Linked DNA regions of Nonomuraea sp. NBC_00507. The protein of the gene in region 2 interacts with the protein of the main gene of each other region in a pairwise test. Links are inferred from orthologs where the notes say so. Each region holds a gene or a part of one and is shown on either strand. Other genes may lie near its edges.

Region 1 (5,995 bases), 5.2 Mb from region 2 along the record:
CCCTGGTTCGTGCTGACGACCACTGGCAGCGCGGTGTGGACCGGGGTGGTGGCGTTCGCGGAGATGGCCCCGTACGTGCTGGTCAAGGCGTTGACGGGGCCGCTCGTCGACCGGATGGGACCGCGCCGGATCTCATGGGTCGCCGACGTCGTGAGCGCCTTGGCCGCCGTCGCGGTGGTTCTGCTGTTCATGCTCGGCCGGTTGCCGCTGGGCGTGATCATCGTGGCGGTCGCCGTGATCGGCGCGGCCCGCGGGCCGGGAGACCTGGCCAAGGAGGTCATGGTTCCGGAGGCGGCTGAGCGCGGGCGGGTGCCGCTGGAGCGGGCCACCGGGCTGATGGGTGTGACGGACCGGCTGGCCTCGACGGTGGGCCCCGCGGTGGGTGGCGCACTGGTGGCGCTGCTCGGCTCGCTGGGCGCCCTGGGCGTCAGCGCCGTCTGCTTCGCGCTCGGGTCGATGATCGTCGCGGTGGCGTTGCCGCGCGGCATGGGACATCGCACGCAGGAGCGGGAGGCGCGCGAGGGATACTGGCGGCGCTTCGGCCAGGGCTTCGTGTTCCTGCGCGGCGAGCCCATGCTGCGCGCGATGATCGTCATGGTCGCCGTCACCAACCTGTTGGACGCGGCCTACGGCCAGGTGCTCGCGCCCGTGTGGGCGAAGGAGTCCGGCCACGGGCCCGCCGTCCTCGGGTTGAACAACAGCGTGATCAGTCTGACCGCGGTCGGCGGCAGCCTGGTGGCCGCCGCGATCGCGCACCGGATGCGGCGCAGGCCGGTGTTCTTCGTGGCCTTCCTGCTGGCCGGGCCGCCGAAGTTCGTCATCCTGGCCGCGGACGTGCCGGTGCCGGCGGTGGTGGTGGTGCTCGCGGTGAGCGGGTTCTGCGGCGGGTTCCTGAACCCGATCCTGAGCGCGATCTCCTACGAGCGGATCCCCCGGCACCTGCTCGGCCGGGTGAACGCCCTGGGGAGCTCACTGGCGTGGGCCGGCATCCCGCTGGGCGGGGTGCTGGCGGGGGTGGCGGTGGCCGGCGCGGGGGTGGCGCCGGTGCTGCTGATCTGCGGCGTGGCCTACGCGCTCACCACGACCTTGACGGGATTGCGACCCGCCTCCCGCGACATGGACCGGCTCCGCGGCCATGGACCGCCTGTAGCGGAGCAGAGGGACGTCACCGAGGGGAGTCGATCCTCGGGTCGCCCTCCGTGACGAACAAGCCGCCGTCCTCGCCCCCGACGGGGACCGGCCGCTCCGCGATGACCCGGGGCAACATCGCGGCGACTTCGCGCGCCAGGAGAGGATCGGCACGGAACGCCGCCACGATCGCCAGCTTCAACGCCTTATGACTGGGCGCGTCGTCCGGCTTCGCCTCGGCCACCGCCTCGATCACCGCCTTGGAGGAGGCGTCGCCGCGGCCGAACACGCGCTGCAGGATGCGGGCGCCGCGGGCGACCGGGGTGTTGGCGGCCAATTCGCTGGTCTTGGCCAGCACGCTCACGCCGTAGGCGCCGATCGCGGAGATGACGAAGGGCATGACGTCGTTCGCAGTGTCCATGGAGACGCTCCCCGAGGTCTTATGGAATGAACGTGATGCTAGCCCGGATGGTTCCGGCGGCGACGGCATTACTCTGTCGGATGTGCCTGCTCCGTACCTCACTCTCACCACCACCGTCGAGCACGAGACCGAGGTGCGGCGATCGCGCTTCCTCTGCGCCGTGGCGCCAGCGCGGAGCGTGGAGGAGGCTGCGGCGTTCATCGCCGGGCGGCGGCGCGCATACGCCGACGCCACCCACAACTGCACCGCCTACGTCATCGGGCAGCGCATTCAGAAGGGCGACGACGACGGGGAGCCGGGCGGAACCGCGGGCACGCCGATGGTGCAGGCCCTGGTGGGGCGGGGGTTCAGCGACGTGGTGGCGGTGGTGACCCGCTATTTCGGCGGTGTGCTGCTGGGGGCGGGCGGGCTGGTGCGGGCCTACGGGTCGGCGGTGACGGAGACCCTGGACCGGGCCGAGCCGGTGCGGATGGTGCCGGCCAAGCGGGTGCGCGTCTCGGTGGCGCACGACCAGGCCGGGCGGGTGGAGAACGATCTGCGGGCCTCACGTTACGCGGTCGAGGACGTGGTGTACGCGAGCGACGTCACGTTCGCCGTCGCGGTGGGGGAGGACGAGGTGGCGACGTTCGCCGACTGGGTTGCCACGCTGACGGCCGGCCGGGCGCGCGTGGACGTGGGCGAGAACGTCCACGTCCCCGCCTGAGCGGCGTCGGCCGGGCCCCTGAGCGGCGTCGGCCGGGCCCCTGAGCGGCGTCGGCCCGGCCCCTGAGCGGCGTCGGCCCGGCCCCTGAGGGGAGCCGAGCCGGGCTCAGCCCTCCAGCGCGTACTGCATGACGCGGAACTTGGCCTGCGCCTCGGCCAGCTCGGCGGCCGGGTCGGAGTCGCCCATGATGCCGCCGCCGGCGAACAGGCGGGCGCGGCGGCCCTGGATGAGCCCCGAGCGCAGCGCGATGCCCCACTCACCGTCGCCGTGGGCGTCGATCCAGCCGACCGGCCCGGCGTATCCGGCCCGGTCCATGCCCTCCAGCTCGCGGATGACCTTGATCGCGGTGTCGGTCGGGGTGCCGCCGACGGCCGCGGTGGGGTGCATGGCGGCGACCACGTCCAGCACCGACGCCCCGTCGGCCAGCCGGCCGCTGACGTGGCTGGCCAGGTGCTGGACGTTGGGCAGCATGAGCAGCTCGGGCTCGTCCGGGGTGGTGAGCGATGAGCACAGCGGGGCGAGGGTCTGGCGGACGGAGGCGATCGCGCATTCGTGCTCGTGCCGGTCCTTCGCCGAGGCGAGCAGCGCGGCCCCGCGGGCGACGTCGTCGGCCGGTCCGGTGCCGCGCGGGGTCGTGCCGGCCAGCACGAGCGACTCGATCTCCTGCCCGGTGCGCCGGATCAGCAGCTCGGGGGTGGCGCCGACCAGGCCCGCGACGGAGAACGTGTAGCACTCGGGGTAGCGGCGGGCCAGCCGGGAGAGCAGCAGCCGCACGTCGATGGGGCGTTCGGCGGTGGCGACGAGGTCGCGGGCGAGCACGACCTTCTCCAGCTCGCCGTCGCGGATGCGCTGGGCGGCGCGGGCCACGACATGCTCCCACTCCGGGGCGGAGAGGCTGCCGTCGCCGTAGCTGATGCGGCCGGGGTTGCGCAGGGGCGAGAAGGTCTGCAGCGGCGCCTCCCCGATGGTGGTCAGCCAGGCGTGGCCGTCGCGGCGGGCGAGCACCGCCTGCGGCACGACCAGGACCGAGCCGTCGGCGTCCTCGTCGAAGGTGAAGCTGCCGAAGGCGACGGGACCCGAGCCGGGGGTGCGGACTGCGTCGTCGACGTGCGCGTCGCCGAACACGCCGGCCAGCCACTGCCGTGCCCAGGCGAACCTGCCCGGCCCCGGCGGCACGGCGACCCTGGCGGCCTCGCCCCAGCCGACGAGTCCCTCGCCGTTCCTGATCCAGGCGTACGGCGCCGTGCTTGGCAGAGAGGCTAGCCCAGCCGACAGATTGCCGGGGTCGACCACGGGGGTGGTGCGAACCGGCAGCGGGCGGATTGTTCCGAGCGCGACACTCACTCAAGACATGCTATTCGCGACCTGAACATGTTCGACTCGGACCCCCGTGAATGGCACGTTACGGCCAGCGAACTCGGAAAAAACCGGACGCCATGCGAGATTGGTCACAGCCTGATCATCTTCGGGCTGTCAAGCGGCCATATGAAGACGGTCCTGAAATGGCAGACCTTGCCTCAACGCCATAGTCCGCGCATGATCGGCTCTCTACCTTGGGGCCATGATCGCTCGCCTGGGCCCCATCCTCGCCGCGGCCGTCGTCCTGTCCGGTGCAGCTCCGGCGCAGGCCGCCGCGGAGCCCGTACCCGAGATCATGGCCGCGCTCGGCGACTCCGTCTCCAGCGGCTTCAACGCCTGCGGCTGGTACGTCTCCTGCACCTCCCGCTCGTGGTCGACAGGTGACCATCGGGAGATCACCAGCCACTACCTGCGCCTGTCGAGGTTGTCTGGAACGCTCCACAAGCACAACCTCAACTACGCCGTCCCCGGCTCCACCAGCGCCGACCTGCTCGGCCAGGTGAAGAAGGCGGTCGCGGCCAAGGCCGACTACGTGACGATTCTCATAGGCGCCCAGGACGCGTGCGCGCGCACCGAGCAGGCCATGACTCCGGTGGCGACCTACCGGCAGCGCCTGGAGGCGGCGCTGGCCGAGCTGCGGGCCGGCATGCCCAGCGCGCGGGTGCTCATCGCCAGCATCCCCGACCTGCGGCGCTTGTGGCAGGCGGGCTGGCGCAACCCGCTGGCCAGGACGTTCTGGACACTGGGCCGCATCTGCCCCACGATGCTGGCCAACCCGTCCTCCACCAAGCGGGCCGACACCGAGCGCCGCACCCGGGTGCGCGAGCGGGTGATCGCCTACAACCGGGCCGCCGCCCAGGCCTGCGCCGCTTACGGTCCCCGCTGCGACACCGACGGCGGCGCCGTGTTCACCTTTCCCTTCACCCTCGACCACGTCAGCAAGTGGGACTTCTTCCACCCGAGCGCGGCCGGGCAGCGGGCGCTGGCCGAGCTGACGTTCACGAACGGCTTCGACTGGATCGACCCGCGTTAGCGGCACTGCGCCAGCATCGTCTTCTTGTCGGCCGCGGTGACCGGCACGTTGTACTTGAACGCGACCTGCGCGAAGCGGGTCACGTACGCGCAGCGGATGCGCCGCTGCGGCGGCAGCCAGCTCGCCGGCCCGGAGGCGTCCTTCTCCTCGTTGGCCTCGCCGTCGACCGGCAGCAGGTTGAGCGGGTCCTGGGCGAAGTCGAGCCGCTTGGACATGGGCCAGCGCGGCGCGCCCATGCGCCAGCCGTAGTTCAGCGGCACCACGTGGTCGACCTGCACCTCGTCGGCGTTGTCCTGGTGCCAGAAGATGGTCCTGCCCGTGTAGGGGTCGTCCAGGGTCATCGACACGACCTCGCAGGCCGAGCCCTCCCGGTACGTCACGTCGCGGCCGTCGCGGGTCAGCAGGTCGTCGCGGGTGCGGCACCCGTTGCCCGCGTACGGCACGCCGGTCGCCGTGTCGGCCCAGTTCTCCCCGTACCGGGTGCGTTCGTAGCCGGTGTTGGGACCTAAGCTCTTGACGCGCAGCCGCTGGATGAGGTCGCGCGCCTTGGCCTTGTCGGCGTCGGAGACGATGGGGGCCAGGCCCGGCAGCGTGCCGCTGACGTTGCCCAGCGGGCTGGCGGCGGTGGCCGGCGGGGTCTTGGTGGTGCCGACGAAGGAAACGACGATGACGGCTCCCGCGAGAAGGGCGATGGCGTCCTTCGTGCTCAACCGGTCCTCCGTGAGCTTGCCAGTTGTCTAGAGAAATTCCCGGCTTCCACCGTTTTGACACGGGGAGAGTTGTGTGACTGATCGACTCGGACGCCGATCTTCACGTTCCCGCGCAGCGCCGGTGACGGCCGCCCGCCTGGCGGGAGGCGGAGTTAACGTGTAATCCTGTAAGCAAAGGAGGGCACGTGATGGCGGATCCCCTCGACGCCTACTCGCGCGTCGTCTCTTCCGTGGCGGCCGAATTGCTGCCGAAGGTGGCCAGCGTGCGGGCCGGCCGGGGCAGCGGGTCCGCGGTGGTGTTCACCGCCGACGGGTTCCTGCTGACCAATGCGCACGTCGTCGGTTCCTCCCGTGCCGGAACGGTCGCGTTCGGCGACGGCACCTCGGGTGACTTCGTGGTGGTGGGTCGCGATCCGCTGTCGGATCTGGCCGTGATCAGGGCGCAGACGGCCACGCCGGCGCCCGCCGTGCTCGGCGACAGCGACGAGCTGGTCGTCGGGCAGCTGGTGGTGGCCGTGGGCACGCCGCTCGGGCTGGCCGGGTCGGTGACGGCCGGGGTGGTGTCGGGGCTGGGCCGGTCGTTGCCCGCACGCAGCGGGTCCAACGTGCGGCTGATCGAGGACGTGATTCAGACCGACGCG
Region 2 (8,182 bases):
TCGGTTCTGGAGTCCGGGAGGTCACGTGGTGCGCGCGGCAGTGCGGCAGTCGAGGGAGATGTCCCTCGCTGCGTGCCGTCTGCCCGTGGCCCATCCGGAGCAGGACGCGGCTGACGATCGGGTTCGCCGGATGGCGCGGTTCGCGGCCGGTGCCCGACGGGTCGTCGTGCGGGCAGTCATGATCGGTGCCCTCGCGGTCGCCGGGTGGCTGCTCGCTGTTCTGTTCGGCATGCTCACCGCTGCTCCGGCAGCTGCGGACGTCACCGCGACGGCGGATTCCGCCACGGCGGAAGCGGTGCCCCATGCCCTCGTGGGCTCGGATCAGGGCTCGGCGTCGATCAACGCCGAGGCCATGGCCGGGCGCACGGTCGACGGGCTCAACAGCCAGCGGGATCCTGGCCTTCCATCACCGTCCACTGCCGGAAAGATCCTGGACACCAATGGCTTGGTGCCCAACGGCGGTGGCAGCGGCCCGTTCGGTGCCGCTACGGGGGACATCGCGAGGTCCGTCTTCGACCCGCGGCTCCAGGCGCGGCGCGCTCTCCCGGCGTACGTGCTGCCCCCCGTCGTCCGCACAGCGGCGGACGACCCTTCTTTCTCACCTGACTGACCCCCGCCTTCACATCGCACTGGTCGGCATCTTCATGCCACAGCGGCGGAGCGCGGCTTGATCCCCTCCGCCGGCGGGTGACACGTCAGTCAAACCGGTTCGCGGTCCCGAGGTCTCCGCTGTGCGTGAACCTCATCTGGTCTCGGGCTGCCCGCGATCTGTTCAGGTATCCCCCCAAGAACCACTAGGAGCATTCATCATGCGTACGTGGGCCAAGGCATCGACCCCTGCCGCCCTTCTCGCGGTGGCGGTCATGTCGTTCGGCGGCGGCACCGCCCTCGCCGACACCTCAGGCGACGGTTCCATCGGCGGCGGCAACCAGGTTGACCTGCCGATCTCCCTCCCCATCGACATCAGCGGCAACGCGGTCGGGGCGGCCGGCTCGGCGGAGGCCTCCTCGCAGGGCGGCGCCGAGGTCGTGAACAACGGCAGGAGCGGCATCTCCGGCAGGACCTCGGGTGACGATTCCGTCGGCGGCGGCAACCAGGTCAACGTTCCGATCAGCGCCCCGGTCAACGCCTGCGGCAACGCGATCGCGCTGTTCGGCGAGGCCGACGCCGGCTGCAAGGGCGGCGCGAGCGTTCGCAACCAGGGCAAGGGCGGCGCGGGCGGCAACCGTACCTCCGGGGACGGGAGCGTGCTCGGCGGCAACCAGATCACCGCGCCCATCTCCGCCCCGCTGAACGCCTGCGGCAACGCGGTGGCGATCTTCGGCGACGCCACGGCGGGGTGCAAGGGCGGCGCGAACGTCTACGGCACCGGCGCGGGCGGCAACCGTACGTCCGGTGAGGGGAGCGTGCTGGGCGGCAACCAGGCCGTCGCGCCCATCAGTGCGCCGATCAACCTCTGCGGCAACTCGGTGGCCGTGTTCGGGCGGGCGTTCTCGGGCTGCAAGGGCGGCTCTTCCGTGACCAACGGCGGGCCGAGCTACCGCAAGCACCACAGGAGCGCGGGCAACGACACCGACGGGCGCTTCGGCGCGGGCAGCGGCAACCAGGTCGTGGCCCCCGTCAGCCTGCCGGTCGAGGTCTGCGGCAACGCCGCGGGCAACGCCACCGCGGGCTGCAACGGCGGCGCCGAGGTCCGCAACTCCGGCGCGGGCGGCAACCGTACGTCGGGAGTGGGCGGTGTGCTGAGCGGGAACCAGACGGTCGCGCCGATCAGTGCGCCCGTCAACGTCTGCGGCAACGCGGCCGCCGCGCTCGGGCACGCCTTCGCCGGCTGCAAGGGCGGCGCCAAGGTCCGCAACTCCGGCGCGGGCGGCAACCGTACGTCGGGAGTGGGCGGTGTGCTGAGCGGGAACCAGACAGTCGCGCCGATCAGTGCGCCCGTCGACATCTGCGGCAACGCGGCCGCGGTGCTCGGGGCCTCCGAGGCCCACTGCAAGGGCGGCGCGGGAGTCTCGCCGGGTAACGGCGGTGGCAACCGGACGTCCGGCAGGGGCGGTGTGCTGGCCGGTAACCAGATCGTGGCGCCGATCGCCGCGCCGGTGAACGTCTGCGGCAACGCCGTGGCCGTCCTGGGCGACGCGGCGGCCGGATGCCTGGGCGGGGCGAACGTCGGCAGGCCCGGACACGAGAGTTCCGGCGGCTCGTACGGGCGCACGCACGCCACCGTCAGCAAGACCGCGACCGCGAAGAGCGGCCTGCTGCCCATGCTGGCCGGCGTTCCGGCCCTGGGCGGCCTCCAGGGTGTCCCGGCCGTGGGGGCTCTGGAGAGCGTTCCGGTGTTCGGGGCACTGGAGAGCGTCCCCGCAGCGGGGGCGCTGAAGGAGACCATCGGTGGCGTCTCCGCGGTGACCGAGCAGGTGCAGGGTCTGGCGGATGGCGCTCGGCTACAGGACGTCGTCGGCGCCGCGCAGCTCGACGCCGTTTCCGGTCTCACTCAGCAGGTGACTGCGGTGCCGCTGGTCGAGGACGTTGCCAGGACGTTCGGCCTGCCGCAGCTGCCCGAGCTGCCCGGTCTGCCCGTCCAGGCGCAGGCCCCGGCCAAGGTGTCGAAGACCGCGCACTCCCGTCCGGCGCCGGCCCGCTCGTCCTCCCCGCTCAGCACGGCGACCGACCTGGTCTCCTCCACTCCCGTCGGCGGCGCGGTGACCTCCGTCACCCGGGGCCTGCCGATCGGCGGCATCGGCCTGATGAGCGCCGAGCAGCCCGCCGGCCTCACCGGGATGAACCCGAGCTCGCTGCTCGCCCTCGCGCTCGGCGCCATGTTCGCCGCGTCGGCGACGCTGTTCGCGTCAGCCCGCCGCATCCGGTTCGCCCGCAAGTAGTCCCGCCACACCTTCCGGCTTCGACCCGGCCGGAAGTGAGGGATGCGGCGAGTCCGTATACAGGTACGGCTGCTGTTCACAGCCCGTGAGCAGTCAGCGATAGATGCTTTGCCCGTTCCGGGGGCGCGGCCTGGGACGGGCAAAGCCATGTCCGCGTTCAGAGCGTCCGGCGGACCCGCATAATCTTGCGGCGTAGCCGTACGTGACGGCTCCCGTCGGGGTGGACGCGTACGCGCGCGAGCTCCCATTGACCGTACTCTGCGTGTTCGGTCAGCAGCTGACGTGCTGCTTCGCGAGTGAGGTCGCGCGGAATGAAGATATCCATGTAGGAGTAGTCGAGCACAACGATTAGTCTCCAGGGTGAGTCAGGGCGCCATGCCGCTCGATGGGCCTTATTCTGCGTGCTTGTGGGTGGACCCGGAAGGTAGTGGGTAGCCCGGGGGAAGGAAATTTCCGCGAGTCGGGTTACCTTTCAGTCTGTGCCGACTCCCGGCAGGGGGATTTTGCTAGCGAACAGCGAGGTAGGAAGCAGCGTGCCAGCCAAGAACGGCAGCGCCGGCGGAACACGCCTGGTGATCGTCGAGTCGCCGGCCAAGGCGAAGACGATCGCCGGGTACCTCGGGCGCGGCTACATCGTCGAATCGAGCATCGGCCACATCCGCGACCTGCCGGAGAGAGCCGACGACATCCCTGAGAAGTTCAAGGGGGCGCCATGGGCGCGTCTCGGGGTGAATGTCGAGCACGACTTCGAGCCGCTGTACGTCGTCAACCCCGACAAGCGGTCGCAGGTCGCCAAACTGCGGCAGCTGCTGAAGGACGCCGACGAACTCTATCTGGCCACCGACGAGGACCGCGAGGGCGAGGCCATCGCCTGGCACCTGCGCGAGGTGCTCAAGCCCAAGGTTCCGGTGCACCGCATGGTGTTCCACGAGATCACCCCGCAGGCCATCCAGGACGCCGTGGCCAACCCGCGCGACCTCAACCTCCGCCTGGTGGACGCCCAGGAGACCAGGCGCATCCTCGACCGGCTCTACGGTTACGAGGTCAGCCCCGTGCTGTGGAAGAAGGTCAAGCCCAAGCTGTCGGCGGGTCGCGTCCAGTCCGTGGCGACGCGGCTGGTGGTGGAGCGTGAGCGGGAGCGCATCGCGTTCACGTCGGCCCACTACTGGGACCTGCAGGCGCTGTTCGACACCAACAAGCCGGAGGAGCGTCCGCGCGACTTCACCGCGACGCTGACCCTGGTCGACGGCAAGCGGGTGGCGCAGGGCCGCGACTTCGCCAGCACCGGGCGGCTCAAGAACGCCGATGTGCTGCACCTGTCCGAGGCGGCCGCGGGCGAGCTCGCCGGGCGGCTTCAGGGGGTGTCGTTCGCGGTCAAGTCGGTCGAGCGCAAGCCGTACACGCGCAAGCCGTATGCGCCGTTCCGGACGACCACATTGCAGCAGGAGGCCAGCCGGAAGCTGGGATTCTCCGCCAAATACACGATGCAGGTCGCCCAGCGGCTCTACGAGAACGGCTTCATCACCTACATGCGTACCGACAGCATCACGCTGTCGGAGACGGCGGTGGCGGCCGCGCGCTCGCAGGCGATCAAGCTGTACGGCCGCGAGTACGTCCCGGACAAGCCCCGCGTCTACAGCAGCAAGGTCAAGAGTGCGCAGGAGGCCCACGAGGCGATCCGCCCCTCCGGTGAGGAGTTCCGCACGCCGGGCGAGACCGGGCTGTCGGGCGACATGTTCCGCCTCTACGAGCTGATCTGGCAGCGTACGGTGTCCTCGCAGATGAAGGACGCGGTCGGCGAGTCGGTCACGGTGAAGGTGAGCGGCAGGTCGTCGGCCGGGGAGAACGTCGAGTTCAGCGCGTCCGGCCGGACGATCACGTTCTACGGCTTCCTCAAGGCGTACGTGGAGGGGGCCGACGATCCGTCGACCGACCGCGACGACTCCGAGAAGCGGCTGCCCAACCTGGCCGAAGGCGACCCGCTCAGCGTGACCAGGCTCGACGTGGCCGGCCACTCGACCAAGCCGCCCGCCCGTTACACCGAGGCGTCGCTGGTCAAGGAGCTGGAGGATCGGGAGATCGGGCGGCCGTCGACGTACGCCTCGATCATCGGGACGATCCTCGACCGCGGCTATGTGTTCAAGAAGGGCACGGCGCTGGTGCCGTCGTTCCTGGCGTTCGCCGTGGTCAACCTGCTGGAGCAGCATTTCGGCAACCTGGTCGACTACGACTTCACGGCCGACATGGAGAAGGTGCTCGACGACATCGCCAACGACCGGGCGGAGCGGGTGCCGGAGCTGCAGCGGTTCTACTACGGCTCCGACGGCGACGAGGGCCTGAAGGAGATGGTCACCGACCTCGGCGACATCGACGCCAAGGAGATCAGCTCGTTCCCGGTCAGGGGGTCGGACATCGTCCTGCGGGTCGGGCGGTACGGCCCCTACCTGGACAGGGAGGGCGCCCGGGTCAACGTGCCCGAGGACATGACGCCCGACGAGCTGACCGCGGAGAAGGCCGAGGAGCTGTTCTCGCGGCCGACGGGTGACCGCGAGCTGGGGCACGACCCGGTGACCGGGCACATGATCGTGGCCAAGGACGGCCGGTACGGGCCTTATGTGACGGAGGTCCTGCCCGAGCCGCCCGTGGACGAGGAGGCTCCCAAGCGGCGGACGAAGAAGGCCGACGCGCCGAAGCCCCGTACGAGCTCGCTGTTCAAGACGATGTCGCTGGACACGATCACGCTCGAGGACGCGCTCAAGCTGCTGTCGATCCCCAGGGTCGTGGGCGAGCTGGAGGGCGAGGAGGTCACGGCGTACAACGGCAAGTTCGGGCCCTACCTGAAGAAGGGCACGGACTCGCGCTCGCTGGCCTCCGAGGAGGCCCTGCTCACGGTCACCATCGACCAGGCGAAGGAGCTGTTCGCGCAGCCCAAGCCGCGTGGGCGGCGGGCCGCTACAGCGGCGCCGCTGCGCGAGCTGGGCGACGACCCCAACTCCAAGAAGCCGGTCGTGGTGAAGGAGGGGCGCTTCGGCCCCTACGTGACCGACGGCGAGACCAACGCCTCCCTGCGCAAGGGTGACACGGTCGAGGACATCACGATCGAGCGGGCGGCGGAGCTGCTGGCCGAGCGGCGGGAGCGGGCGCCGGCGCCGAAGAAGACCACCACGACGAGGAAGGCGCCGGCGAAAAAGCCTCCCGCGAAGAAGCCGGCTGCCAAATCGTAAGTAGCATCTAATACGTGGTGGTCCTGATCTTCGTCGGCCTGGTGCTGCTGGCGCACTATTACCTCTGGCACCGGCTGGTGCGTTCGACCACCGGCCCCGGGCGGCTGCGCAAGGCGCTGACCTGGGGCATGGTGGGCCTGTTCGCGCTGGTCGTGGGCACGTTCGTCAGCACGCGGATGGAGTTCGGGCACTGGCTGGCCTGGCCGGGGTACGTCTGGCTGGCGTTGCTGTTCTATCTGTTCCTGTTCTTGGTGGTGCTGGAGATTCCGCGGGCTGTGGCGGGGTTGTTCCTGCGCATTGCCGAGCGGAAGCGGGCGCCGGAGGCCGAGTTCGAGCCTGTCCCGGTCCTGGCCGGCACGGCGGCGCCGGTCGAGGAGACCGCGCAGGTTGAGACCGCGCCGGTTGATACGGTTCCGCCGGTTGAGACGCTCCCGTCTGCTGAGGGGGGCGCCCTTGGTGAGAGGGCCGCGCCGGCTGAGAAGGCCGCGCCCCCTGCTCCGCTGAGCAGGCGGTTGTTCCTCGGGCGGGCCACCGCCGCCATCGCCGGGGCCGGCGCGCTGAGCGCGGTCGGCTACGGCATCACGAGCGCTCTGGGCGATCCGGTGCTCGAGCGGGTCAAGGTCACGCTACCGAGCCTGGACCAGCGGCTCGGCGGCCTGCGGTTCGCCGTGGTCAGCGACATCCATCTGGGACCGCTGACGGGCAAGGCCCACACCGAGCGCATCGTCCGCATGATCAACGGGCTCGAGGCCGACGTCGTCGCGATCGTGGGCGACCTGGTGGACGGGTCGGTGGCCCAGCTCGGCGCGCTGGCGCGGCCGCTGAAGGACATCGAGTCCCGCTACGGGGCATATTTCGTGACCGGCAATCATGAATACTTCGCCCCCGGCGGGTTCGCCGAGTGGATCGAGGAGTTGGGGCAGCTCGGTGTACGCCCGCTGCGAAACGAGCGCGTGGAGATCAGGCACCAGGGCGCCGTCCTCGATCTGGCCGGGGTGAACGACCTCAACGGCACCTCCCAGGGTGACGGTCCCGACTTCGACAAGGCCCTCGGCAACCGCGACACCAGCCGGTCCACGGTGCTGCTCGCGCATCAGCCGGTCCAGGTCGACCAGGCCGCCCGCCATGGCGTGGACCTGCAGCTGTCCGGGCACACGCACGGCGGTCAGATGGCGCCGTTCAGCCTGGTCGTGGGGCTGCAGCAGCCGGTGGTGTCCGGCTTGGCGACCGTGGACGGGGTGCAGGTCTACGTCACCAGGGGCGCCGGGTTCTGGGGGCCACCCGTAAGGGTCGGGGCCCCGCCCGAGATCACGATGCTGGAACTCGCCTAGCGTAGTCGAGTGGCCACAGGGCGCCATGATGCCGTAGTATCCGGACGGATACGCACGGGGAAGGATCATCCATGGTGTCCTCGCCGATGGAGGCGGCGCTGGCGTCCGGTGTCGCCATCTGGGCCGAGCGCGGTGGGCTGCTGTTCAAGCAGGCCAGGCACGCCGCGTGCATGAACCAGAAGGCGCTGGCCACCGTCAGCGGCACGTCGCGGACCACGCTGTCGGCCTATGAGCACGGCAGAAAGTCACCGACGCTGGAGACGGCCGGGCGCATCCTCGACGCGGCCGGGTTCCGGCTGGCGCTGGAGCCGAAGGTGGAGTTCACCGCGCGGCCCTTTCCTGTGCCGAGCCGGTTGTGGCGGTTGCCGGTCGCCGCGGCGCTGGGGATGGCGCGGCTGCGTGGCCGCGACTACGACCTGGCCGACCGTGCGGAGCGGAGGGCGGCATACACGCTGTTGTTGTGCGAGGGCAGTCCTCAGGAACTGCACGACCACGTGGACGGTGTGCTGCTCGCCGAGCTCTGGGACGATCTGGACCTACCACCCGATATCCGGGCCGAGTGGGGCCCATTGGTAGCAGAGGCTCGAGATGGGACTGGAGTTTTCAATTGGTGATATTTTCGGGGACCCATTCGAGGTGTGTAACCTGCGCGCGGGGCCGCGTACGTAATACCCTCGGCCACGAGTCCGCCGGGAATATCCGGCTCGTCTCTTGTCCACCCGCTTCTGGTCAAGACCTGGATACC

The links. The genes of interacting proteins can lie anywhere in the genome.
Region 1: the proteins of topA (region 2) and OHA25_RS34365 interact in binary tests that used the Escherichia coli proteins (3 or more experiments, as listed by UniProt). The link is inferred for Nonomuraea sp. NBC_00507 from one-to-one orthologs.

Annotation. Positions count from the first base shown.
Region 1 is NZ_CP107853.1:7,140,855-7,146,849, forward strand. Bases 514-3,441 are described here. They hold OHA25_RS34365 (IMPACT family protein), read left to right. Parts: upstream 514-1,631; coding sequence 1,632-2,252; downstream 2,253-3,441. Other genes in these bases: OHA25_RS34355 (MFS transporter), read left to right, coding at 514-1,203; OHA25_RS34360 (hypothetical protein), read right to left, coding at 1,166-1,549; OHA25_RS34370 (isochorismate synthase), read right to left, coding at 2,358-3,441. Also shown: more of OHA25_RS34355, read left to right, coding at 1-513; more of OHA25_RS34370, read right to left, coding at 3,442-3,596; OHA25_RS34375 (SGNH/GDSL hydrolase family protein), read left to right, coding at 3,814-4,644; OHA25_RS34380 (HNH endonuclease family protein), read right to left, coding at 4,641-5,354; OHA25_RS34385 (S1C family serine protease), read left to right, coding at 5,543-5,995.
Region 2 is NZ_CP107853.1:1,958,991-1,967,172, forward strand. Bases 3,090-6,306 are described here. They hold topA (type I DNA topoisomerase), read left to right. Parts: upstream 3,090-3,415; coding sequence 3,416-6,106; downstream 6,107-6,306. Other genes in these bases: OHA25_RS10065 (DUF5703 family protein), read right to left, coding at 3,090-3,207; OHA25_RS10075 (metallophosphoesterase), read left to right, coding at 6,121-6,306. In the rest of the region: OHA25_RS10055 (hypothetical protein), read left to right, coding at 59-610; OHA25_RS10060 (chaplin family protein), read left to right, coding at 810-2,882; more of OHA25_RS10065, read right to left, coding at 3,040-3,089; more of OHA25_RS10075, read left to right, coding at 6,307-7,437; OHA25_RS10080 (helix-turn-helix transcriptional regulator), read left to right, coding at 7,509-8,051. UniProt on the Escherichia coli protein: Releases the supercoiling and torsional tension of DNA, which is introduced during the DNA replication and transcription, by transiently cleaving and rejoining one strand of the DNA duplex.